3 regions of the Burkholderia gladioli genome follow, and region 1 is predicted to be linked to each of the others. Evidence: predicted binding sites of a transcription regulator. Region 1 holds the regulator's gene; each other region holds the start of a gene.

Evidence for each region. The regulator FliA, encoded in region 1, starts transcription of late flagellar genes. The targets are predictions, from matches to a motif close to CTAAAGTTTNNNNNNNNNNNGCCGNTA.
Region 2: a site for FliA is predicted at 3,534-3,560, ahead of BM43_RS28645 (DUF4088 family protein). Genes of this name have one in related genera too.
Region 3: a site for FliA is predicted at 2,412-2,438, ahead of flgK (flagellar hook-associated protein FlgK). Genes of this name have one in related genera too.

What each region holds. Positions count from the first base shown of each region.
Region 1 covers NZ_CP009323.1:1,743,725-1,751,586, forward strand. The annotation lists gene flhB (flagellar biosynthesis protein FlhB) at 1-584, shown strand, start outside; gene flhA (flagellar biosynthesis protein FlhA) at 581-2,683, shown strand; gene flhF (flagellar biosynthesis GTPase FlhF) at 2,680-4,452, shown strand; gene BM43_RS24745 (nucleotide-binding protein) at 4,445-5,257, shown strand; gene BM43_RS24750 (RNA polymerase sigma factor FliA) at 5,283-6,047, shown strand; S-adenosyl-L-homocysteine riboswitch at 6,191-6,259, shown strand; gene ahcY (adenosylhomocysteinase) at 6,358-7,776, shown strand.
Region 2 covers NZ_CP009323.1:2,596,461-2,604,322, reverse strand. The annotation lists gene fdxA (ferredoxin FdxA) at 1-295, shown strand, start outside; tRNA gene BM43_RS28675 (tRNA-Asn) at 406-481, shown strand; tRNA gene BM43_RS28670 (tRNA-Asn) at 541-616, shown strand; gene BM43_RS28665 (CreA family protein) at 799-1,275, shown strand; gene BM43_RS28660 (AraC family transcriptional regulator) at 1,309-2,223, shown strand; gene BM43_RS28655 (AzlC family ABC transporter permease) at 2,317-3,081, shown strand; gene BM43_RS28650 (AzlD domain-containing protein) at 3,078-3,416, shown strand; gene BM43_RS28645 (DUF4088 family protein) at 3,691-4,479, shown strand; gene BM43_RS41975 (hypothetical protein) at 4,591-5,034, opposite strand; gene BM43_RS28635 (RNA-binding S4 domain-containing protein) at 5,395-5,613, shown strand; gene BM43_RS28630 (MATE family efflux transporter) at 5,865-7,265, shown strand; gene fumC (class II fumarate hydratase) at 7,460-7,862, shown strand, end outside.
Region 3 covers NZ_CP009323.1:1,342,475-1,350,336, forward strand. The annotation lists gene flgL (flagellar hook-associated protein FlgL) at 1-368, opposite strand, end outside; gene flgK (flagellar hook-associated protein FlgK) at 383-2,368, opposite strand; gene BM43_RS22940 (flagellar brake protein) at 2,491-3,246, opposite strand; gene flgJ (flagellar assembly peptidoglycan hydrolase FlgJ) at 3,501-4,478, opposite strand; gene BM43_RS22950 (flagellar basal body P-ring protein FlgI) at 4,478-5,659, opposite strand; gene flgH (flagellar basal body L-ring protein FlgH) at 5,665-6,363, opposite strand; gene flgG (flagellar basal-body rod protein FlgG) at 6,381-7,169, opposite strand; gene flgF (flagellar basal-body rod protein FlgF) at 7,196-7,862, opposite strand, start outside.

The DNA of each region.
Region 1 (7,862 bases):
ACCAGCTCTGGCAATACAACAAGAAGCTGCGCATGACCAAGGAAGAGGTCAAGCGCGAGCATCGCGAGAACGAGGGCGATCCGCACGTGAAGGGCCGGATTCGCCAGCAGCAGCGCGCCATGGCGCGCCGCCGCATGATGGCCAACGTGCCCAAGGCCGACGTGGTGGTCACCAACCCGACCCACTTCGCCGTGGCGCTGCGCTACACCGACGGCGAGATGCGCGCGCCCAAGGTGGTGGCCAAGGGCATCAACCTGGTGGCCGCGCGCATCCGCGAGCTGGCCGAGGAGCATCGCGTGCCGATCCTGGAAGCGCCGCCGCTGGCGCGCGCGCTTTATCACAACGTCGAACTCGAACGCGAGATCCCGGGTCCGCTGTATTCGGCGGTGGCCGAGGTGCTGGCCTGGGTCTATCAGTTGAAGCGCTTCCGCAGCGAGGGCGGCGCGTTCCCGGCCGAGCCGACCGACCTGGACGTGCCGGCCGAGCTGGACAAGGGCGCGAGCGTCTCGGAACAGGACGAGGCCGAGGAAGCGACCGAGGTACTGGGCGAGGGCGCCGCGCGCCGTGACGGAGGTGCCGCATGAGCACGCCCACCGGAGCGCTCGGCAAGCGCGTCGGCCGGCTGGACGTGGCCAACCTGCGCGCGCTGGCCGGCCCGATCCTGATCTGCATGATCCTCGGCATGATGATCCTGCCGCTGCCGCCGCTGCTGCTGGATCTGCTGTTCACCTTCAATATCGCGCTGTCGGTGATGGTGCTGCTGGTCAGCATGTACACCATGAAGCCGCTCGATTTCGCGGCCTTCCCCAGCGTGCTGCTGTTCTCCACCCTGCTGCGGCTGTCGCTGAACGTGGCCTCCACGCGGGTGGTGCTGCTCGAGGGCCATACCGGCCCCGACGCGGCCGGCCAGGTGATCGAGGCCTTCGGCCACTTCCTGGTGGGCGGCAACTTCGCGGTCGGCATCGTGGTGTTCGTGATCCTGATGATCATCAACTTCACGGTGATCACCAAGGGCGCGGGGCGGATCGCCGAGGTGTCGGCGCGCTTCACGCTCGACGCGATGCCGGGCAAGCAGATGGCGATCGACGCCGACCTCAACGCCGGCCTGATCAACGAGGAGCAGGCCCGCAAGCGGCGCGTGGCGGTGGCCCAGGAAGCCGAGTTCTACGGCTCGATGGACGGCGCCTCGAAGTTCGTGCGCGGCGACGCGATCGCCGGCCTGATCATCATGGCGATCAACGTGATCGGCGGGCTGATCGTCGGCATCGTCCAGCACGACATGAGCTTCGCCGCGGCCGGCAAGAACTACACGCTGTTGACCATCGGCGACGGCCTGGTCGCGCAGATCCCCTCGCTGGTGATCTCGACGGCGGCCGGCGTGATCGTCTCGCGGGTGGCCACCGACGAGGACATCGGCACCCAGATCACCGGGCAGTTGTTCACCAACCCGCGCGTGCTGACCATCACCGGCACCATCATCGTGATGATGGGCCTGATCCCCAACATGCCCCACTTCGCGTTCCTGCTGCTCGGCGGCGGCTCGATCTGGATGGCGCGCGTGATGCGCCGCCGCGAGGCGGCCCGGCACGCGGCCGGCGACCTCACCGAGATCGCCCCGCCCGCGGCGCTGCCGGCCGACAGCCACGAGGCGACCTGGGAGGACGTCACGCTGATCGACACGCTGGGCCTGGAGGTCGGCTACCGGCTGATCCCGCTGGTCGACAACAGCGGCGACGGTGAGCTGCTCAAGCGCATCAAGGGCATCCGCAAGAAGTTCGCGCAGGAAATCGGCTTCCTGCCGCCGGTGATCCATATCCGCGACAACCTCGAGCTGCGCCCCAACGGCTACCGGATCGCCCTGAAGGGCGTCGAGGTCGGCACCGGCGAGGCCTTCCCGGGCCAGTGGCTGGCGATCAACCCCGGCCAGGTGACGGCCGCGCTGCCCGGCGCGCAGACGCGCGACCCGGCCTTCGGCCTGCCGGCGGTGTGGATCGACGTGTCGCAGCGCGAGACGGCGCAGGTTTACGGCTACACGGTGGTGGACGCCAGCACCGTGGTGGCCACCCACCTCAACCACCTGGTGGTGCAGCACGCCGCCGAGCTGCTCGGCCGCCAGGAAGTGCAGGCGCTGCTGGAGCGCACCGGACGCGACGCGCCCTCGCTGGTCGAGGACCTGGTGCCCAAGACGGTCTCGCTGACCACCCTGCAGCGCGTGCTGCAGAACCTGCTCGAGGAAGGCGTGCCGATCCGCGACATGCGCACCATCATCGAGGCGGTGTCCGAGCAGGCCGGCCGCATCACCGATCCCTACGACTTGACCGCCGCGGTGCGCCTGGCGCTGGGCCGCGCGATCACCCAGCAGTGGTACCCGGGCTCGGGCGAGATGCAGGTGATGGGGCTCGACGCGAATCTTGAGCGGGTGCTGTCGCAGGCGCTCGCCACCGGCGCGAATCCCGGCCTCGAGCCGGGGCTCGCGCAGACGCTGCTGATGGGCACGCAGGACGCGATGCTCCGGCAGCAGAACATGGGCCTGCCGCCGGTGCTGCTGGTGCAGCACGCGCTGCGGGCGATGCTCGCGCGCTTCCTGCGCCGCAGCCTGCCGCAACTGAAAGTGCTGTCCTACGCCGAAGTGCCGGAAACACGCACGATCAAAGTCACGAACGTCATCGGGGGTAACGCTTGAACATCCGCAAATTCACCGGCCCGACCAGCCGCGACGCGCTGCGTCTGGTGCGCGAGGCGCTTGGCGGCGATGCCGTGGTGCTGTCGAACCGCACGATCGAGGACGGCTCGGTCGAGATCGTCGCGCTGGCCGACGCCGAGCTGGCCGCGCTCGCGCCGAAGGTGCCTGCCGCCGCGTCGCTGGCCGCGCAGGCACGCGCGCTGCCGCCCGCGACCCGCCCCGCGCCGGCCGAAGCCGCGCCGCGCCTGGCGGTGCCGCCCAATCCCTATGCTTCCGGCGACGTGTTTTCCTCGGTGTTCGGCGCCAGCGCCGAGGCCGACGAGAATGCGAGGGACGCGCATGACGAAGCGCTCGAGGCGGGCGCCGCGCCGGCCGCCGAGGCCGTGCCGCCGACCTCGACGCCCGCGCCCTGGCTGGTCGAGCATGCCCGGCGCCTGACGCGCCGCCACGACGAGATCGTCGCGCCGGCCGCGCGCGCCGAGGCCGCCGTCGATCCGCGCGAGGCCCGCGACAGCCGTGAAGCGGCCGCCGCGCGCGACGAAGGCGTGACGCCCGAATGGGCGCGCGACATCGTGCGCAGCGTCGCCGCGCGCCTGCCGGCCGAAGCCGGCGGCAGCGCCGAGGCGAGCGCCGCGCGCCCGGTTCACGGCGCCCGCGCCGCGCAGGTCCGCGCGGCGGAGCCGGTTGCTCCGGCCGCCGCCAAGCCGGCCGCGCGCGCCGCGAATCTCTCGAATCCCGCCAGCGCCACGATCGCCGACGAGATCAACGCGCGCATCGAGCGCATCGTCAACGAGACCGTGATGAACGAGCTCAGCGCGATGCGCGGCATGATGGAGGAGCAGTTCGCCGGCCTGGTATGGGGCGATCGCCAGCGCCGCAGCCCGCTGCACGGCGCGCTGACCAAGCGCCTGTTCTCGGCCGGCTTCTCGGCCCAGCTGGTGCGCACCGTGGTCGACAACCTGCCGGCCGAGCTGGCCGAGGGCAGCTTCGACGGCGCCTGCGACTGGGCCGAATCGGTGCTGGCCGGCAACCTGCCGGTGCTCGACAGCGAGGATGCGCTGATGGAGCGCGGCGGCGTGTTTGCGCTGATGGGCCCCACCGGCGTCGGCAAGACCACCACCACCGCCAAGCTCGCGGCGCGCTGCGTGATGCGCTTCGGCGCCAGCAAGGTGGCGCTGCTGACCACCGACAGCTACCGGATCGGCGGCCACGAGCAGCTGCGCATCTTCGGCCGCATCCTCGGCGTGCCGGTGCACGCGGTGAAGGACGGCGGCGACCTGCAGCTCGCGCTCTCCGAGCTGCGCAACAAGCACATCGTGCTGATCGACACGATCGGCATGAGCCAGCGCGACCGCACCGTGTCCGACCAGATCGCCATGCTGCAGGGCGCCGACACGCCGGTGCAGCGCCTGCTGCTGCTCAACGCCACCAGCCACGGCGACACCCTCAACGAGGTGGTGCAGGCCTATCGCGGCGCGGGCCAGCCCGACCTGGCCGGCTGCATCCTGACCAAGCTCGACGAGGCCACCAACCTCGGCGGCGTGCTCGACACGGTGATCCGCTACCAACTGCCGGTGCACTACGTGTCGACCGGGCAGAAGGTGCCGGAGAACCTCTACGTGGCGACCCGCAAGTTCCTGCTCAAGAGCGCCTTCTGCGTGCCGCGCGACGGCTCGCCCTTCGTGCCGCACGACGACGAACTGCCCGGCATGCTGTCGGCCCTTGCCGGCCGCCCGGGCGCCGGACATCACGAGGTCTACTTTGGATAAGCACACCACCGATCAAGCCGAAGGGCTGCGGCGCCTGCTGGCCGGCCGCGCGACCCGCATCGTCGCGGTGACGGGCGGCCCGGCCGGGGTCGGCTGCACCACCACGGTGGTCAACCTGGCGGCGGCGCTGGCCGCGCTGGGCAAGGACGTGCTGGTGGTCGACGAGCGCTCCGACGTGGATTCGGCCGCCGCCACGCTGGCCGGCTCCTGGGTGCGCACCGGCAGCACGGTGCGCCACGCGGCCGGCTTCTCGATCTGCGTGGCCGCCGAGCTGGCGCGCGACGGCTATGACGATGCCCGCCTCGCCGCCTACCTGGACGGCGCGGCCGACATCGTGCTGGTCGATGCGCAGCGCGACGCCGAGGGCGCGTTCTCCGCGCTCGCGCGCGCCGCCAACGACGTGCTGGTGGTGACCCGCGTGGCGGGCCCGGCCATCACCGAGGCCTATGCCTGCATGAAGCGGTTGCACTACGCGCATGCGCTCGCGCAGTTCCGGGTGCTGGTCAACCACGTGCAGAGCGCGGCCGACGCGCGCGCGGCCTACGAGAACCTGGCCGGGGTGGCGAGCCGCTATCTCGCGGTGGCGCTCGACGAGGGCGGCTACGTGAGCGCCGATCCGCTGGTGGCGCGCGCCCGCGAGCTGGTGCACACGGTGGTCGACGCCTTCCCCTCGGCGGCCGCCGCGCGCGACTACCGGCAGATCGCGCAGGACCTGCTGTACTGGCCGATGCGCCCGGCGCGCGCGGCCGCTCGGGCCTATGCCGGACATCCGGCGATCGAACGGGGCGCGGCGCACGCCGCCTGACCCACGGGCACTCTGGAGGGAGCCGATGTACAACGCTCAAGGAAAACTGTCCACGTCCGCGACGATGGCCGAAGCGGGGATGGGGCAAGCCGAGGTGCTCGCCAAGTACGCGCCGCTGGTGCGTCGCCTCGGGCTGCAGCTGGTGGCGAAGATGCCGGCCAGCGTCGACCTCGACGACCTGATCCAGGCCGGCATGATCGGCCTGCTCGATGCCGCGAGCCGCTACAAGGAAGACCAGGGCGCGCAGTTCGAGACCTATGCCACGCAGCGCATCCGCGGCGCGATGCTCGACGAGCTGCGCAGCAACGACTGGCTGCCGCGCAGCCTGCGCAAGACCTCGCGCGAGGTGGAGCAGGCCGTGCATCGCGTCGAGCAGCAGCTCGGCCGTTCAGCCAACGAGAGCGAGATCGCCTCGCACCTGGACATGCCGCTGCCCGATTACCAGGCGATGCTGCAGGACCTGCACGGCAGCCAGCTGATCTACTACGAGGATTTCGATCGTTCCGCCGACGACGAGCCCTTCCTCGACCGTTATCGCGTCGATCATTCCGACCCGCTTTCCGCGCTGCTCGACGACCACCTGCGCGCCGCGCTGGTGGAGGCCATCGAGCGGCTGCCCGAGCGCGAGAAGCTGCTGATGTCGCTCTATTACGAGCGGGGCCTGAACCTGCGCGAGATCGGCGCGGTGCTGGAGGTCAGCGAATCGCGCGTGTGCCAGCTGCACAGCCAGGCGGTGGCGCGGCTGCGCGCGCGCCTGCGCGAGCAGGCCTGGGTCGGCGCCGAGCACTGAGGACGGCCGCCGCGCGCGCGCGCGCGGCGCGTCCTGTCCCCGTCCCGGCATTTCGGGACCGATCGAGGCGATTTCAAATAGATACGCATTTCCGTGGCGCGCGTGCGGGAATTCTTCGCGGCACTTTGCTACAATCGCCGTTCGTTTCCAAGGAGCGTTGCGACAGGCATCGGCCTGCCAGGCTTGGAAATCTTCACCGCGCGGCATTCGCCCCGCCGGCGCCGGGTCTGCCGACTCGCCGCGCCGCCCGGGCCGCCGCACTCTGAACGGCGCTCACGTCACCAATCTTTGACCAAGAAAGGAGGGCGTGATGAACGCCGTTATCGACTCGAAAGCCTCGCAGGACTACCTCGTCGCCGACCTGGCACTGGCTGCCTGGGGCCGCAAGGAACTGACCATCGCCGAGACCGAAATGCCCGGCCTGATGCAGATCCGCGACGAATACAAGGCAGCGCAGCCGCTCAAGGGCGCGCGCATCGCCGGCTCGCTGCACATGACGATCCAGACGGGCGTGCTGATCGAGACGCTCAAGGCGCTCGGCGCCGACGTGCGCTGGGCCTCGTGCAACATCTTCTCGACCCAGGACCACGCGGCCGCCGCGATCGTCGAAGCCGGCACGCCGGTGTTCGCCTACAAGGGCGAGACGCTCGACGAATACTGGGAATACTCGCACCGCATCTTCGAATGGCCGAACGGCGAGTTCGCCAACATGATCCTCGACGACGGCGGCGACGCGACCCTGCTGCTGATCCTCGGCTCGAAGGCCGAGAAGGACCGCTCGGTGATCGGCAAGCCGACCAACGAGGAAGAAGTGGCGCTCTACAAGTCGATCGCCGCTCACCTGGACATCGATCCGCAGTGGTACTCGAAGCGCCTGTCGCACATCAAGGGCGTGACGGAGGAAACCACCACCGGTGTGCATCGCCTGTACCAGATGGAAAAGGACGGCCGCCTGCCGTTCCCGGCCTTCAACGTCAACGACTCGGTCACCAAGTCGAAGTTCGACAACCTGTACGGCTGCCGTGAATCGCTGGTGGACGGCATCAAGCGCGCCACCGACGTGATGATCGCCGGCAAGATCGCGGTGGTGGCCGGCTACGGCGACGTGGGCAAGGGCTGCGCGCAGTCGCTGCGCGGCCTGGGCGCGACCGTGTGGGTCACCGAAATCGATCCGATCTGCGCGCTGCAGGCGGCGATGGAAGGCTACCGCGTGGTGACGATGGAATACGCGGCCGACAAGGCCGACATCTTCGTCACGGCCACCGGCAACTTCCACGTGATCAACCACGACCACATGAAGGCGATGCGCCACAACGCGATCGTCTGCAACATCGGCCACTTCGACTCGGAAATCGACATCGCGTCGACACGCCAGTACCAGTGGGAAAACATCAAGCCGCAAGTCGACCACATCATCTTCCCGGACGGCAAGCGCGTGATCCTGCTGGCCGAAGGCCGCCTGGTCAACCTCGGCTGCGCGACGGGCCACCCGTCCTTCGTGATGTCGAACTCGTTCGCCAACCAGACGCTCGCGCAGATCGAACTGTTCGTGCGCGGCGAGCAGTACGAGAACAAGGTCTACGTGCTGCCCAAGCACCTCGACGAGAAGGTCGCGCGCCTGCACCTGGCCCGCATCGGCGCCAACCTGACGGTGCTGTCGGCCGAGCAGGCCTCGTACATCGGCGTGTCGCAGGACGGTCCGTTCAAGCCGAACCACTACCGTTACTGATCCCGCGCCCGGCCTCGCGCCGGGCACGGGCGTAGCGCGCCGCGCCCCCTGGCGGTTTCGGGGCCGGCGCGCCGCGCATCGCGCCG
Region 2 (7,862 bases), 850 kb from region 1:
CAAGTGCAAGTACACCGATTGCGTCGATGTGTGCCCGGTGGATTGCTTCCGTGAAGGTCCCAATTTTCTCGCGATCGACCCGGACGAATGCATCGACTGCGCCGTGTGCGTGGCCGAGTGCCCGACCAATGCGATCTATGCCGAGGAAGACGTTCCCGGCGACCAGCAGCAATTCACGCCGCTCAATGCCGAGTTGGCCAAGCTGTGGCCGTCGATCACCAAGACCAAGCCCGCTCCCGGCGACGCCGACGAATGGAAGGACGTGCAGGACAAGCTGCATCTGCTCGAGCGCTGATCGCACCCGGCGGGCCCGCTGCTGCCGGCTCGCCGTTTCCGCAGAAAATTCGCGCAAAGCCTTGACACCCTCGTCATAGCCTCATAGAATCTCGTTTCTCTGCTGTTTGTTCCCCGATAGCTCAGTCGGTAGAGCGCCGGACTGTTAATCCGTAGGTCCCTGGTTCGAGCCCAGGTCGGGGAGCCAAGAATGCTGGTACGTCGTTTCAGACGCGTCGGCAACGAACAAACGCAGTACCGATTTATTCCCCGATAGCTCAGTCGGTAGAGCGCCGGACTGTTAATCCGTAGGTCCCTGGTTCGAGCCCAGGTCGGGGAGCCAGATAGCGAAAGGCCCGTCATGCGACGGGCCTTTTTGCTTTTCGGCGCCAGCTCGCTTCTCCCCTCGTCGCAACCTCACCCTCCCCGCGCGATTCAGCCACCGGCGCCCGAATCGCGAGGCGCGATTGGCCCGTGCCGGCCGTGCTAGAGTCGTCTTCCTCGCTCCTGCCCTGGCCATCGCCCATGAATCGTCTCGCCCTTGCCGTCGCCGCCTGCCTGGCCGCGCCGCTGCTTCCCGTGTCCGCGCACGCGGAGGAAATCGCCAGCGTCAACACCAACTTCCGCCTGACCGGGTCCGATCGCGTGGTGGTCGAAGCCTACGACGACCCGCTGGTGCAAGGCGTGACCTGCTATGTCTCGCGCGCCCGCACCGGCGGCATCAAGGGCAACCTGGGCCTGGCCGAGGATCCGACCGAGGCCTCGATCGCCTGCCGCCAGGTGGGCACGATCGGCTTCACGCAGCCACTCAAGCAGCAGACCGACGTGTTCAGCGAGCGCCTGTCCTTCGTGTTCAAGACCCTGCACGTGGTGCGGGTGGTCGACAAGAAGCGCAATACCCTGGTCTACCTGACCTACAGCGACCGGATCGCCACCGGCAGCGCGAAGAACAGCGTCACGGCCGTGCCGGTGCCCGCGGGCACGCCGATCCCGCTCAAGTAAGGCCGCGCGCCCGATCCTCACGCCCGCCTCGCGATGCGCTCCGCCCACCTCCCCGACGCCGCCCGCTACTGGCGCACGCCCCTGCTGCCGGATGCCGATCTCGTCACGGCCAGCTACCGCGAGCACCGTTTCGCGCCGCACTGGCACGAGGCCTACACCGTGCCGGTGATCGAGAGCGGCGCCGAGCGTTATGCCTATCGCGGCGGCCGACGCCTGGCCGACACCGGCAGCGTGCCGATCATCAATCCCGGCGAAGTGCACACCGGCTCGCGTGCGACCGAGGACGGCTGGCGCTATCGCGTCTCCTACGTGCCGGTCGCGTTCCTGCACGCGCTGGCCGACGAGATCGCCGGCTCGCCGCAGCCCGAGCCCTGGTTTCCTGACGATGCCATCCACGACGCCGACTGCGCGCGGCGCCTGGTGATCGCGCACCGGCTGCTCGAGGCCGGCGGCGTCGCCACCGAAGCTCACGACCATGACGGCGAACTGGCCGACGTGGCACTCGCCGCCGCGCCCTTCGCATCCGACGGCGCCGATCCGCTGGCCGCCGAAACGGCCCTGCTCGACGCGCTCTCGACCCTGCTGGTGCGTCATGCGCTGAGCCGACCCCGCGCCGGTGCGCCAGCCGCGGACGAACCGCGCGTGGCACGCATGCGCGAGCGGCTCGCCGCCGACCTGCTGGGCCCCGCCACGCTCGCCGAGGTGGCGCAGGCGGCCGGCCTGTCGCCGTTCCACGCGGCGCGCCTGTTCACGCGCAGCACCGGCATGGCGCCGCATGCCTGGCGCAACCAGCTGCGGTTGCAGCGTGCACTCGCGCCGCTGCGCGCGGGTGTGGCCGTCGCGCAGGTCGCGGCCGCCAGCGGCTTCGTCGACCAGAGCCATTTCACGCGCCACTTCAAGCGGATGTTCGGCGTGCCGCCGGGCCGCTGGCAGGGCGAGCGCAGCTAGCCGGGGCCAGGGCTCCGCCCTTTCGTCGCGCAAGAACGTACAAGACCCGCCTGCGGCGCCCCGTTATGCTCGGCGCTCCAGGAGGATTTCCCGTTGAACCCGCCCCATCCCAGCCCAATCGACTCCGCCGCCACGCGGCGCCCGCTGCGCGAATTCGCCGACGGCGCGCGCGACACCTTTCCGATGATGGTCGGCGCCGCGCCCTTCGGCGTGATCTTCGGCACGCTCGTGACGGCCGGGCCGCTTGCCTGGTGGCATGGCGAGCTGATGTCGCTGGTGGTGTTCGCCGGCTCCGCGCAGTTCATCGCGGCCGGCCTGCTGGCGGGCGGCGCCGGCGCGCTGGTGGTGATCGCCACCACCCTGGTGGTGAACCTGCGCCACCTGCTCTACTCGGCCACGCTCGCTCCCTATGTCGCCCATCTGCCGCTGCGCTGGCGCGCCACGCTCGGCGCGCTGATGACCGACGAGGTGTTCGCGGTCGCCTACGCACGCTACCGCCACACGCGCCCCGGCGAACTCGGCCCGCATTACTTCTTCGGCTCGGGCCTGGCGATGTACCTGAACTGGCAGGCCTGGACCCTGGTCGGTTTGCTGTTCGGCGCGGCCTTCCCGGGCCTGCAGGCGCTCGGGCTCGATTTCGCGATGGCCGCGACCTTCATCGCGATCGTGGTGCCGCAGTTGGCTGCCTTGCGCTACCTGGCCGCGGCCGTCACCGCCGGCGTGGTGGCCCAGCTCTGCCACGCGCTGCCCTACAAGCTCGGCTTGCTGGCCGCCGTGGTGGCGGGCGTGGCGGTGGGCGTCGCGCTCTCGCTGCGCGACCACGGACGTGCGCGCCGTCGCGTGGAGGCCGCCTCGTGAACTACCTGCTGATCCTGCTCGGCATGGCCGCCGTCACCTACGCGATCCGTACCACGCTGTTCCTGTTCGGCGAACGGCTGGTGTTTGCGCCGCTGGTGCGCACCGCGCTCGGCTTCGTGCCGGTCACGGTGCTGACCGCGATCGTGGTGCCGATGACCCTCGCGCCGCACGGCGGCGGCCTGGAACTCTCGCTGCGCAATCCGCAACTGGTCGGCGGCGTCGCCGCCGTGATCGTCTCGGCCGCCACGCGCCGGCCCTTGCTGACGATCGCGGTCGGGCTCGCGGTTTTCTTCGCCTGGCAGGGCCTGGTGATTCCGCGCTGGCTGCCGGCCTGAGCGCTGGCGCTGGCGCTGGCGCTGGCGCTGGCGCTGGCGCTGGTGCTGGTGCTGGTGCTGGTGCTGGTGCTGGTGCTGGTGCTGGTGCAGGGTGCCAGCCGCGCCGGCCGGCGCGGCCTCAAGTTTCCCCGCCCGCTGCCGATATAGGAGGAAAACCCTCCTGGCGCCGATCGCGACGCAGCCGGGGCAGCCGCACGCGCGAACGCCCCGCCGGCACGAACGGCGCATGCCGGCGCCCACTCGGCGCCGGTAGCCACCGCGTACCGAGAGATTCATGGGCCACATCACGCTGTCGATCAAGGACGACACCATTGCGTCGCTACGCAAGGACTTCGACGCGTTCGTGCGTGTCTCGCTGAAACTCGATCCGCAGTTCGCGACCCCGTCCTTCGAGGACTTCCTGCGCGCCAAGCTGCTCGACAACATGGTGCCGCTGACCGAGCACGCCGTGCAGCGCATGCTGCAGGGTGGCCAGTACGCCTGGGCCAAGCGCACGCTGGACAAGGAATTCCCGAACGTCGTCGAGATCCTGATGCGCCAGGCCGAGACCTTCGGCTTCGGCTTCGCCTCGCGCAGCGAATGGACCCCCGAGGAACTGGCCAAGGCCTGCCACGACTGGGCCGCCGCGATCGTCTCGGAGGCACAGGGCGACGCCGCCCTGGTCGACCCGCTCGCAGGCCAGATCAAGTCGGCGGTGCACGACATCCAGACCCTCGAGGAGCGCATGCAGACACCCGCCTGGCGGCTCGCGGAATCGCTGCGCCAGCGCGTCTACGAGGCCAAGCTGGCCTGCGAGACGAGCGTGGGCAGCACCGCACGCGAGAAGCTCGGCGAGCTGCGCGGCCTGCTGCGGCTCGGGCTCGCGCATGGTTCGTTCCAGAAGCAGGAAGCCCAGCAGATCATGGAATACCTGCGGCTGCTCAAGCCGGAGATCTTCGTCGAGGAGCCCTACGACGTGTTCTCGCGGCTGGCCGCCTGGCTGCGCGGCATCTTCATGGTGGCCACGCCGCCGAAGGCGCCGACCACGCAGAATCCGCCGCGCCAGCCGCAGCAGCGGCCATAGACGAGAGCGGGCGCGCGGCGCCCGTCGCCACGACAACGGGCCGGAACCCGTTCCAGACGGCTCCCGGCCCGCGCCGCGCAAGCGGCTTGCAAGCGGCCTAATCGGCGAGGCTTACTGGCCGCCCGAGCCGGGGCTGCCGTTACCAGCCGGCGACATGCCGTTGGTATTGCCGTTCACGGCGTCGCCCGCCTTCGAATTGGCACCGTGCGCGGAACTGTTGGCGCGCGTCTTCGAGTGCGACTTCGTCGAGTGATGCATGCCGGTGCTGCCCTTGCCGTTCATGCCGCTCATGCCATTGGTCGAACCATTACCCGGCGCGGTCGGCGCCGCGTCGGTACCGCCCGTCTGGCCGCCGGAATTGGCGCCTTGCGAGCCGCCGCCCATTCCACCACCGCCAGCCGCACCGCCGCCGGCACCACCAGCGGCCGCGCCGCCGCCGCCCCCCGCTCCGCCGGCCGCGCCACCGCCGCCGGCCTGGGCCATCGCGGAAGTCGCCGCGAACACGGTGGTCGTCACCAGTGCGGCACCCATCAGCATCTTGCGAATCCTGGACATGAGATTTCTCCTCGGGGAAAGTGTTCGACGCGGCTTCGAACCCGGCCGCGCCGCCTTGCCGCGACATGCGGCAGGCTTCAGGAAAGACCGGCCCTCACGACAGCCGGTTCGCCGCGAGCCCCGACTGTTACCCACCGTTTCATTTGCTTGCGGCTCGTCCACATCTGCTTACAGTGGCGGGCGCGAAAGCGGAAACGGCAGGTCGCGCCGGGGTTTGCGCGATCTGCATGACGCAGCGAACGTGCCCGTCGCGAGCGCCCGCGCGCGCACCGCCGCGCAAGGCGCTCGCCGCCGCCGGCGCGCTGGCTTATGATGCGAGCCTTGCTTTTTTACATGGGCGCGTCATCGGCGCCCCGAACGATGCCCAACCTCGATTTCACCCTGACCGGCGATTACGTCGAACTGCACAACCTGCTCAAGATCACCGGCGTGGCCGACAGCGGCGGCTCCGCCAAGGTGCTGGTCGCCTCGGGCGCGGTGCGCGTGGACGGCGCCGTCGAGCTGCGCAAGACCTGCAAGATCCGCGCGGGCCAGGTGGTGCTGTTCCAGGACACGCGCATCGCCGTGCACGGCGCCTAGGCGCTTCGCGCCGCCGACACGGGCGCCGCGCGCGGCCGCGTCGGCAACCCGCTTGCGCGCGACGCGTCCGCGGCCGGCACCAAGGCGAGCCGCGCGCGTCGCTCATCCGGCCCCGCGCGCGAAGCCACGCCGCCGCCAAGCCCCCACGCGCGACGCGCCCTCTGGCGCCGATTCGACAGTCGCGCAGGAAAAACGTAAGCTGCTCGCTTCACTACAACAACAGAGCGCGGGCACGTACCCGCGGTCCGCCCATGTCGCTTCCCGGCTTCTCGCGCGCGGCCAGCGCGCCGCCCTCCTTCTCTCGCCACGCCGCCGACACCGCCCGTCTCGCCGCGCCGCTCGCGATCGCGCAGCTCTCGCAGATGGCGATGAGCGTCACCGACACGGTGCTGCTCGGCTCGCTCGGCCCCGACTCGCTCGCCGCCGGCGGGCTCGGCGCGACGCTGTTCTTCGTGGTGGTCACGGTGCTGCAGGGCGTGCTGACCTCGGTGAGCGTCAGCGTCGCGCATGCGCGCGGCGCGCAGGCCGACGAGCGCATCCCGCACATCTACTGGACCGGCGTCGCGCTGGCCCTGCTGCTGGCGCTGCCGGCGATCCTGGTGCTGCTGTTCGTCGAGCCGCTGCTGCTGATGTTCCACGAACCCGCCGAACTGGCCCGCCATATCGGCGAATACTGCCGGGTGCTGTGCCTGGCCGCGCCGGGCAGCCTGATCGGGGTGGGCCTGATGCGCTCCTTCCTGCCGGCGATCGGCGCCGCGCGCCGGCTGCTGTGGGTCTCGATCGCGGGCGTGGGCGTCAACGCGGTGCTCAACTACGGGCTGATCCACGGCGCCTTCGGCCTGCCGCGGCTCGGTTTCCTCGGCTCGGCGGTGGCCACCACCATCACCATCTGGCTCACCGCGATCGCGCTGGTGCTGCTGCTGCACGGCCGCCCGGCGTTCCGTCACTTCGTGGCCGCCTCGCGGCCCAAGCTGCCGATGATGGGCGAGCTGGTCGGCATCGGCTGGCCGGTCGCCATCACCTACGGGGTCGAATCGACGCTGTTCCTGGCCACCGGCCTGACCATCGGCGTGCTCGGCGAATCCTCGCTGGCGGCGCACCAGATCGCGCTGAACGTGGCCTCGGTCGCCTTCATGGTGCCGCTGGCGATCGGCCAGGCCGCCAACGTGCGGGTCGGCTACTGGATGGGTGCCGGCCAGCCGCTGGCGGCGCGTCACGCGGGGTTCGCCGCGATCGGGCTGGGCGTGGCCTTCATGTCGCTGTCGGGGCTGCTGCTGATCGTTGCGCCGCATGCGATCGTCGGCCTCTACCTGCACCTGGACGACCCGAAGAACGCCGGCACCATCGCGCTGGCCACCAGCCTGCTCGGCATCGCGGCGATCTTCCAGATCGTCGACGGCATGCAGACGGTAGGCTCGGGCTGCCTGCGCGGCCTGAAGGACACGCGCGTGCCGATGATCGTCGCCACGCTCGGCTACTGGGGCGTCGGCTTCCCGGTCGGCTACTGGTTCGCGTTCCACGTCGGGCTGGGCGCGCGCGGGCTCTGGTGGGGGCTCGCCGCGGGCCTGGCCAGCGTGGCCGTGCTGATGACCTGGCGTTTCCACAAGAAGACCCGGGCCGTGATCGACGCGCATCACCGCACCGCCCGCTGAGGCGAACCACCGGCGGGCGCGCCCGGCATTGCCCTGCCTTCTTCCCGCCGCGCCGCCAGCCGACGTAAAATCGCGCGCGGCGCTATGCTTGTCGCCTCTGGACGCCGTCGACAGAACGGCGCCCGTCCCTACCTACGCTTTCGTGCCGCGCCCGATGCGCGCGGCGTGGCTGTTTTCTTGTGACGGAGTCAAAGATGAGCGAAGCAGTACGGATGGAACGCGACACCTTCGGTGAGATCGCGGTGCCGGACGCCCGCCTGTGGGGCGCGCAGACGCAGCGATCGCTGCAGAACTTCAAGATCTCGACGGAAAAGCAGTCGCCCGAGCTGATCCACGCGCTCGCGCTGATCAAGCGCGCGGCCGCCACGGTCAACCGCGAGCTCGGCGTGCTGGCCGAGGACAAGGCCAACGCGATCGTCGCGGCCGCCGACGAGATCATCGCCGGGCGCCATCCCGATGAATTCCCGCTCGCGGTCTGGCAGACGGGTTCGGGCACGCAGACCAACATGAACCTCAACGAGGTGATCGCGAACCGCGCCAGCGAGCTGCTCGGCGGCGTGCGCGGCGAGTCGCGCAAGGTCCACCCGAACGACGACG
Region 3 (7,862 bases), 400 kb from region 1:
CTCAGCAGCGTGTCGCGCTGGCCCTGCAGCTGCGAGGCGAGCGCCGCGCGGTCGCTGTCCGACATGGTGCCGTTGATCGCGCTGCTCAGGCGCGAGACGATCGAGTTCAGCGTGCCGGTCACGCTCGAGAGCGTCGAATCCTCCAGGCCCAGCGCGGAGAGCGCGGTGTTCTGGTTCGCCGAGTATTGCGAGAGCGTGGCCGAGGTGGCCGACAGCTGCACCGCCTGCGCGGCGCCCAGCGGATTGTCGGCCGGCGTCTGCAGCAGGTTGCCGCTCGCCACCTGCTGGTACAGGGTGGAGATCTGCGACTCCTGGTTGTTCATCAGCTCGATGTTCTGCGTATAGAACTGCGAGGTGGCGATGCGCATGATGATCGATTCCGTCAGTTGAAGATGCCGAGCAGCGTGCTGAACAGCGTGGAGGCGGTCTGGATCACCTTCGCGTTGGCCTGGTACATCTGCTGGTACTGCATCAGGTTCACGGCTTCCTCGTTCTGGTTCACGCCCGACACCGATTGCTGCTGGGTGGTGATCTGGCTGACCACGCCGGCCTGCACCGAGCTCCTGGCCGACAGGCTCGCCGCGGCGTTGCCGACGTTGTTGACGTAGGAGCTGTAGGCCGCGCTCAGCGTGGTGCTGCCGCCGTCGAAGGCCTTCGAGGTGGCCAGCGCCGACAGCAGCTGGGCGTTGCGGCCGTCGTTGGTGCCGCTGCTGCCGCCCTGGATGGTGAAGGTGTCGCCGTCCGCGGGCGCGCCCGAGACCGACACCGTCACGTTGTTCATCAGGTTGGTGTCGGTCGGCGGCTGGACCGTGCTGGTGATGGTCAGCGTGGCGCCCTTGCTGGCGTCGTAGGGCACCTGGGTGTTCGCGTCGGTGATCGCCACGGTGGTGGGCGGGGTGGTGCCGATGGTCACCGTGGTGCCGGCCTGGAACCCCGTCAGCGACTTCGAGGCCGCGTTGTAGGTCAGCGTGGTGGTCGACGAGGGAATCTGGTAGCCGGTCGTGACGCTGCCCGCGGTGATCGCGCCGGTGCCCGTGTTGGTGGCGGTCTTCTGCGCGAACACCGGCGCACCGGAGGCGATGGTCGCGCCGCTCACCACGCCGAAGCTGTTCAGCGCGCCGCGGGTCGGCTCGATGGTGAACGAATCGCCCGGCTGCATGGTGCCGGTGGCCGACAGCTTCAGGCCGCCGAGCGTGGCCGGCAGCGAGTTTGCGGTGCCCGCCACGGTGCCGGTGGTCTTGTTGGTCAGCGTGTAGGTGGTGCCGTCGTAGGACAGCGTGAAATCGCTGGTCGGCGGCTGCTGGGCATTGTCGAAGGCCGCCGTGAGCGTGGCGTTGCCGGTGTTGTTGGCATTGGTGATGGTGGTCGGCGTCGGCAGGTTGAACAGGTTGCCGCCCACCTTGCCGTTCAGGTCCACGCCCAGCGCGTTCTGCGCATTGGTCTGGGCCGCGAAGCTGACCGCGATCGCGCCGAGCTGCGCCTCGGCCGGATCGAGCGTCTGGGTGCGGAACTGCAGCGCGCCGCCGATCGAGCCGCCGGTCACGCTGCTGTCGGGCACCACGGTGGTGGTGGCCGCGCCGTTGACGGTGCCCTGCACCGTCAACGACAGCTCGCTCGGGTCCGCCGCCGAGGGCGCGGTCGACAGTTGGTAGCTGTTGTTGCCCACCACCAGCGGCTGGCCGTTGCCGATCGAGACGTTGTAGTTGCCGTTGACCTGGGTGACCTGCACGCCCACGTACTGCGACAGGCTGGCGACCGCCTGGTCGCGCTGGTCGAGCAACTGGTTGGGCGGCTGGCCCTGCGAGCCGGCCGCCGAGATCTGCTGGTTGAGCTGGGCGATCTGCGCGGTCAGCGCGTTGACGCTGGTGACCGAGCTCTGCAGCTGCTGGTTGACCTGGGTGCGCAGCGCGTCGAACTGCGCGCCTGCCGCGTTGATCTGGGTGGCCAGCGTCTGGCCGGCGGCCAGCGCGGTCTGCTGGGTGCTCTGGTTGCCGGCGTTGTTGGCGACCGTCTGCAGGCCCGAGAAGTAGCTGGAGATCGCCGCGCCGATCCCGGCCGACGGATTGCCGACGTAGTTGTTCAGCGTCGCGACCAGGGCCGAGTACGAGCTCAGCGCGCTGGCGGTGGTGTTGGCCGAATTGAGCTGGTCCGACAGGTACTGGCTGAACTGGCGCTGCACCGTGACGGTGGTCACGCCGCTCGGGCTGAAGCCGTTCGGCGTGTACTGGCCGTCCGATTCGGCGAAGATCGGGCGCTCGACCGAGTAGCCCGGGGTCGCCTGGTTGGAGATGTTCTGGCCGGTCGTGTTGATACCCCAGAGCGCGGCGTTGATGCCGCTGAGTCCGAGGTTCAGGAGATTGCTGGACATGAGTGCCGGCCGCGAACGGCCTCCGGGAAAGGGACACCCGGTATAACGGCCGCGCGCGGCGGAAATTGAGGCCGCGCGCGAGAAAAACCGCGGCGCCGGGAGCCGCCGACGATGACCGGAAATTACGCGCGCGCGAGCTGGCGGCGCTTCACTTCGAGCTGCGTGATCAGGCGCTGCAAGGTGTTCTCGGCGGCGCCCGGCAGCGACACGAAACGGAAGCCGAGCTGGTAGCGGCGCGCGCCGTTGGGCGAATCGGTGATGCGCTGCGAGACCAGTTGCAGGTCGAGCGCGAGCTTGCCGTGGCCGGCCAGGTTCAGCTCGACCTCGGGCAGGGTCACGCCGGGCTCGAGCGCGGCGGCGCGTTCGTCCACGGTGCGCAGGCCGATGCCGCCCAGCGAGAGGTTGTCGATCTCGAACACGAAACCCTCGCCCTCGGGCAGGGTGCCGCGCGCCACGTAAGGCTCCAGCACCGGCGCGTCGACGCGGAAATACTCGCGGCGCTGCACGAAATAGAGCACTTCGGGAAACTTGGCCTGGAAGGCCGGGCGGCCCTCGTAGCTGATCTCGCTCGGGGTGCCGATGGTGAATTCGACGCGCACGCCGTCGGGCAGGGCCTCGAAGGCGCCGTGCGAGGCGCCGAGCAGTTGCGCGTTGTGCGCCTCCACCGCGCCCCAGTCGAAGGTAAACGTTCCCGAGCCGACCTGGACGTCGAGCACCCGCGTGACGATCTGCCCGCCCGGGTAACGGACCGTGAGGAAATCCCCCCGGTTCAGGAGATTGCGCAACTGCACGCCGATTTCGAGCGGGTTGCGACGGCCGTAATCGGGGACGGAATCGTCATCCGCCGACGTTTCGGTCAGTGCTGCTTCGGTCTTCATTGTTGGCTTGCCGGATGTCGTCTGCTTGGCGCCCGGCTTGCCCGGACGCGGTGGCCTGCCCGCGGCTTGCGCGGCCGCTGGTCTCTTGGCGCGCGAGCCCTGCCGGCCCGCAGCGTCAGCGCAAGAGTGTAGATCGAAAACATCCTAAGATCTTTGGCGAATCGTAAATTCGAAACGCCGGCTACCCGGAAATGGGTAGGAGGGAACCCGGCCGGGCCGCCCGGCACGCGTCGCAAGCCAGGCCCGGCGCGGGTTCAGACGATCTGGCGGAGGATCGAGATGAGCTTCTTCGCGTAATGCGGATCGGTCGCGTAGCCGGCGCGCTGCATGCCGGTGGCGAACTTCTCCGGGGTGGTCGAGGCGTTCACCACGCCGGCGTAGCGCGGATTGTTCTTGAGCATGCTGGCGTAGTCGGTCATCGCGTGCTCGTAGGAATCGTAGGCGCGGAACTGCGCCACCACGCGGCGCGGCTGGCCGCCCACGTACTCGGTGGTGACCGCCGACACGGTGCGCCCGGTCCAGTTCTTGGTGGCCTTGATGCCGAACACGTTGTAGCTGCTGCTGCCGTCGCGGCCGCGGATCTCGCGCTTGCCCCAGCCCGATTCGAGCGCGGCCTGGCCGACGATGAAACGCGCCGGGATGCCGGTGGCCGAGCTGGCCGCCTGCGCGGCGTCGGCCACCTTGCCGACGAAGGCGTCCTGGTCGGGCGAGGTGCCGTTGCCCTTGACGGGCGGCGTCAGCGAACTCGCGCCGGTATAGGCGCCCGCGCCGCCGAGCCGGCCGTTGCCGCGCGCGTTGGCCAGCGCCTGCGCCAGCGCGTTGGTGGCGGCCATGCCGCCCTCGTCGCCGCCCATCGCCCCCAGCGCGCCGCCCAGGCCGCCCGCGGCATTGCCGCCGGCGCCGCCGGTGTCCGTGATGTGCGCGGCGCGCATCATCTGCTTCATCAGCGCGTCGGCCACGCCGATCCCGCGCGAGGCCATCTGCTGCGAGAGCTGCTGGTCCAGCATCGAGGTGTAGAGCTTCGAGGTGTTCGAGTCGAACACGCCGTCCTGGGGCGTGGCATCGCGCATGCTCTTCAGCATCATCTGCGAGAACATCGCGTCGAACTGGGTGGCGACCTGCTTCATGCCGGCCGCGGGCGAGGCGTTGGCCTGCCGGCGCAGCGAATCGAAACCCTGCACGTCCAGCGCGAAGCGCTGGGTCAGGTCGTTGGCGTTCGGGAAATTGGCCATCAGATGATCTCCAGGTCGGCCCGCAGCGCGCCCGCGGCCTTCATCGCCTGCAGGATCGACATCAGGTCGGCCGGTGTGGCGCCGAGGGAATTGAGTGCCTTCACCACGTCGGCGAGATTCGCGCCGGCGGTCACCAGGCGCATCGCGCCGTTGTCCTGCTTGAGCTGGATCTGCGACTGCTGCGCCACCACGGTCTGGCCGTTGGAGAAGGCGCCCGGCTGCGAGACCACCGGCTGGGTGTTGACCACCACCGACAGGTTGCCGTGCGCGACCGCGCAGCTCTGCAGCGTCACCATCTGGTTCATCACGATCGAGCCGGTGCGCGCGTTGAGGATCACCTTGGCCGCGGCGCGGTCCGGGTTCACCTCGAGGTTCTGCAGGCGGGCCATGAAGGCGACCTGCTGGGCCGGATCGGCCGGCGCGGTGAGCTGGATGGTGCGCCCGTCGAGCGCGGTGGCGATGCCGGGCCCGAAGCTGGCGTTCACCGCGGTGACGATGCGCTCGGCGGTGCCGTAGTCCATGTCGTTCAACTGCAGCTGCAGCGTGCCGTTCATCTGCGCCAGCGCGTTGGGCACCGAGCGCTCGACGATCGCGCCGCCGGCGATGCGCCCCGCCGCCAGCTGGTTGACCTGCACGCGGCTGCCGTTGGCGCTCGCGCCGGCGCCGCCCACCGCCATGTTGCCCTGGGCCAGCGCATAGACCTGGCCGTCGGCGCCCTTGAGCGGCGTGAGCAGCAGGGTGCCGCCGCGCAGGCTCTTGGCGTTGCCCAGCGAGGACACCGTCACGTCGATCGCCTCGCCCGGCCGCGCGAAGGGCGGCAGGGTCGAGGTCACCATCACCGCCGCGACGTTCTTGAGCTGCAGGTTCGACAGCGACGCGGTGCCGCCCGTCGAGGTGCCGTTGTTGATCGAGATGCCCAGGTTCGCGAGCATGTTCGCGAGCGTCTGGGTGGTGAAGGGCGTCTGGGTGGTCTGGTCGCCCGTGCCGTCCAGGCCGACCACCAGGCCATAGCCGATCAGCGGGTTGTCGCGCACGCCCTGCAGCTGGGCCAGGTCCTTCAGGCGCTCGGCGTGCGCCGGCGCGGCCGGCAGCGCGGCGGCCAGCAGCAGCGCCAGCGCGAGCCGGAACAGGCGGGCGAACGGGCGCGCAAACGGGCGGCGCGGGATCGAGGCGTGGTTCATGCGGCTCACCACGGCGCGACGTTGAGGAAGAAGCGTTGCAGCCAGCCCATGGTCTCGGCCTCGTTGATGTAGCCCTTGGCCGAGTACTCGATGCGCGCGTCGGCCACCTGGGTCGAGTAGACCGAGTTGGCGCCGGAGATCGAGTTGGGATTGACCACGCCCGAGAAGCGCACGAACTCGTTGCCCTGGTTGATCAGCATCTGTTTCTCGCCGCTCACCATCAGGTTGCCGTTGGGCAGCACGTTGGTGACGGTCACCGTGATGGTGCCGCTGAAGGTGTTGGCGGCGGTCGCCCCGCCGGTGGCGGTGAACTTGTTGCTGCCGCTGGCCGACAGGTTCGCCTTGTTGAACAGGCCGCCGAGGAAGCCGGCGGTCGGCACGTTGAAATCGGTCGAGCCGCCGCGGTTCGCGTTCGCACCGGACGTCTTGGTGGCGTTGACGTTCTCCGCGATCATGATCGTCAGGATGTCGCCGATGTTGCGCGGACGCTGGTCCTCGAACAGCGGCCGGCCCGCGTAGCCCGGGTTGTAGATCGAGCCCGGCGCCTGCATCTGCGGCGGCACCGGCGGCACCGCCGTCATCGGCTGCTGGGTGATCGGCTGGTGCGGGATCTGCGCGCAGCCGGCGAATGCCGCCGCCAGCGCCAGCGCCGCGGCCCGGGAGACAAGCCCGGGCACCACCCGGAAAGGACGAACCTGCTTCATGACGACCTGCCCTGCCCTTAGCTCTTCATCTGCGTGACGGTCTGCAGCATCTGGTCGGAGGTGGTCACGGCCTTGCTGTTGATCTCGTACGCGCGCTGGGTCTGGATCATGTTGACCAGCTCCTGCACCACGTTCACGTTCGAGGCCTCCACGTAACCCTGGTTCAGCTTACCGGCGCCGTTCAGGCCCGGCGTGGTGACGTTGGGCACGCCAGACGAGGTGGTTTCGGCGAACAGGTTCTGGCCGAGCGCCTGCAGGCCTTCCGGGTTGACGAAGGTAGCGACCTGCATCGCGCCGATTTGTACCGCGTTGCCCGAACCCGGCTGGACCACCGTGACCACGCCGTCGTCGCCGATCGTCAGCGATGTCGCGTTGGTCGGGACGGTGATGGCCGGCAGCACCTGGTAACCGCTCGAGGTGACGAGTTGGCCCTGGTTGTTCTTCTGGAACGAGCCGTCGCGCGTATAGGCGGTGGTGCCGTCCGGCATCAGTACCTGGAAGAAACCCGAACCGTTGACCGCCACGTCCAGCGAGTTGCCGGTCTGGGTCAGCGCGCCCTGCGTGTAGAGTCGCTCGGTGGCCACCTGCTGCACGCCGGTACCCAGTTGCAGGCCCGAGGGCAGCTCGGTCTGCTGGGTCGAGTTCGCGCCGGGCTGGCGCACGGTCTGGTACAGCAGATCCTCGAACACCGCGCGCGAGCCCTTGAAGCCGTTGGTGCTCACGTTGGCGAGGTTGTTCGAGATCACGTCCATCTGCGCCTGCTGCGCATTCATGCCGGTGGCGGCGATGTAGAGGGATCGATTCACGGTAGTTCTCCTGGGGGGCGCGCCGCTCAGCTGAAGCTGAGGATCTGGTTGGCCGTCTGTTCGTTCTGGTCGGCGGTCGAGATCAGCTTGGTGTGGAGCTGGAACGCGCGTGCGTTGTCCAGCATCGACACCATCGCGGCGACCGGATTCACATTGCTGCCCTCGAGCGACTCGGCCGCCACCGTCACGTTCGGGTCGGCATCGGCCGGGTTGCCGTCGGTGGTGCGGAACAGGCCGTCGTCGCCGCGCGTGATGGTGGACGGATCGGGATTGACCAGCTTGAGCTGGTCGATCATGGCGATCGCCGAGGGCGGGTCGCCCGCGGCCAGCACCGAGACCGTGCCGTCCGGGCCGATCGTCACCTTGGCATTGGGCGGGATCGCGATCGGGCCGCCGCCGCCCACCACCGGCAGGTTCGAGGCGTTCACCAACTGGCCGTTCTCGTCCACGTGCAGGTTGCCGGCGCGCGTGTAGGCCTCGCTGCCGTCCGGCGCGAGCACCGACAGCCAGCCCGGGCCCTGCACCGCCACGTCGAGCGGATTGCCGGTGCGGGTGATCGGCCCCGGCGTGTAGTCGGCGCCCGGCGTCGAGTCGAGCACGAAGGTGCGGGTGGTGGTCGGGTTGCTGGCCTCGCCGAAGTTCATCGGCACGGCCCGGTAGGTCGCGAGTTGCGCGCGAAAACCGGTGGTCGAG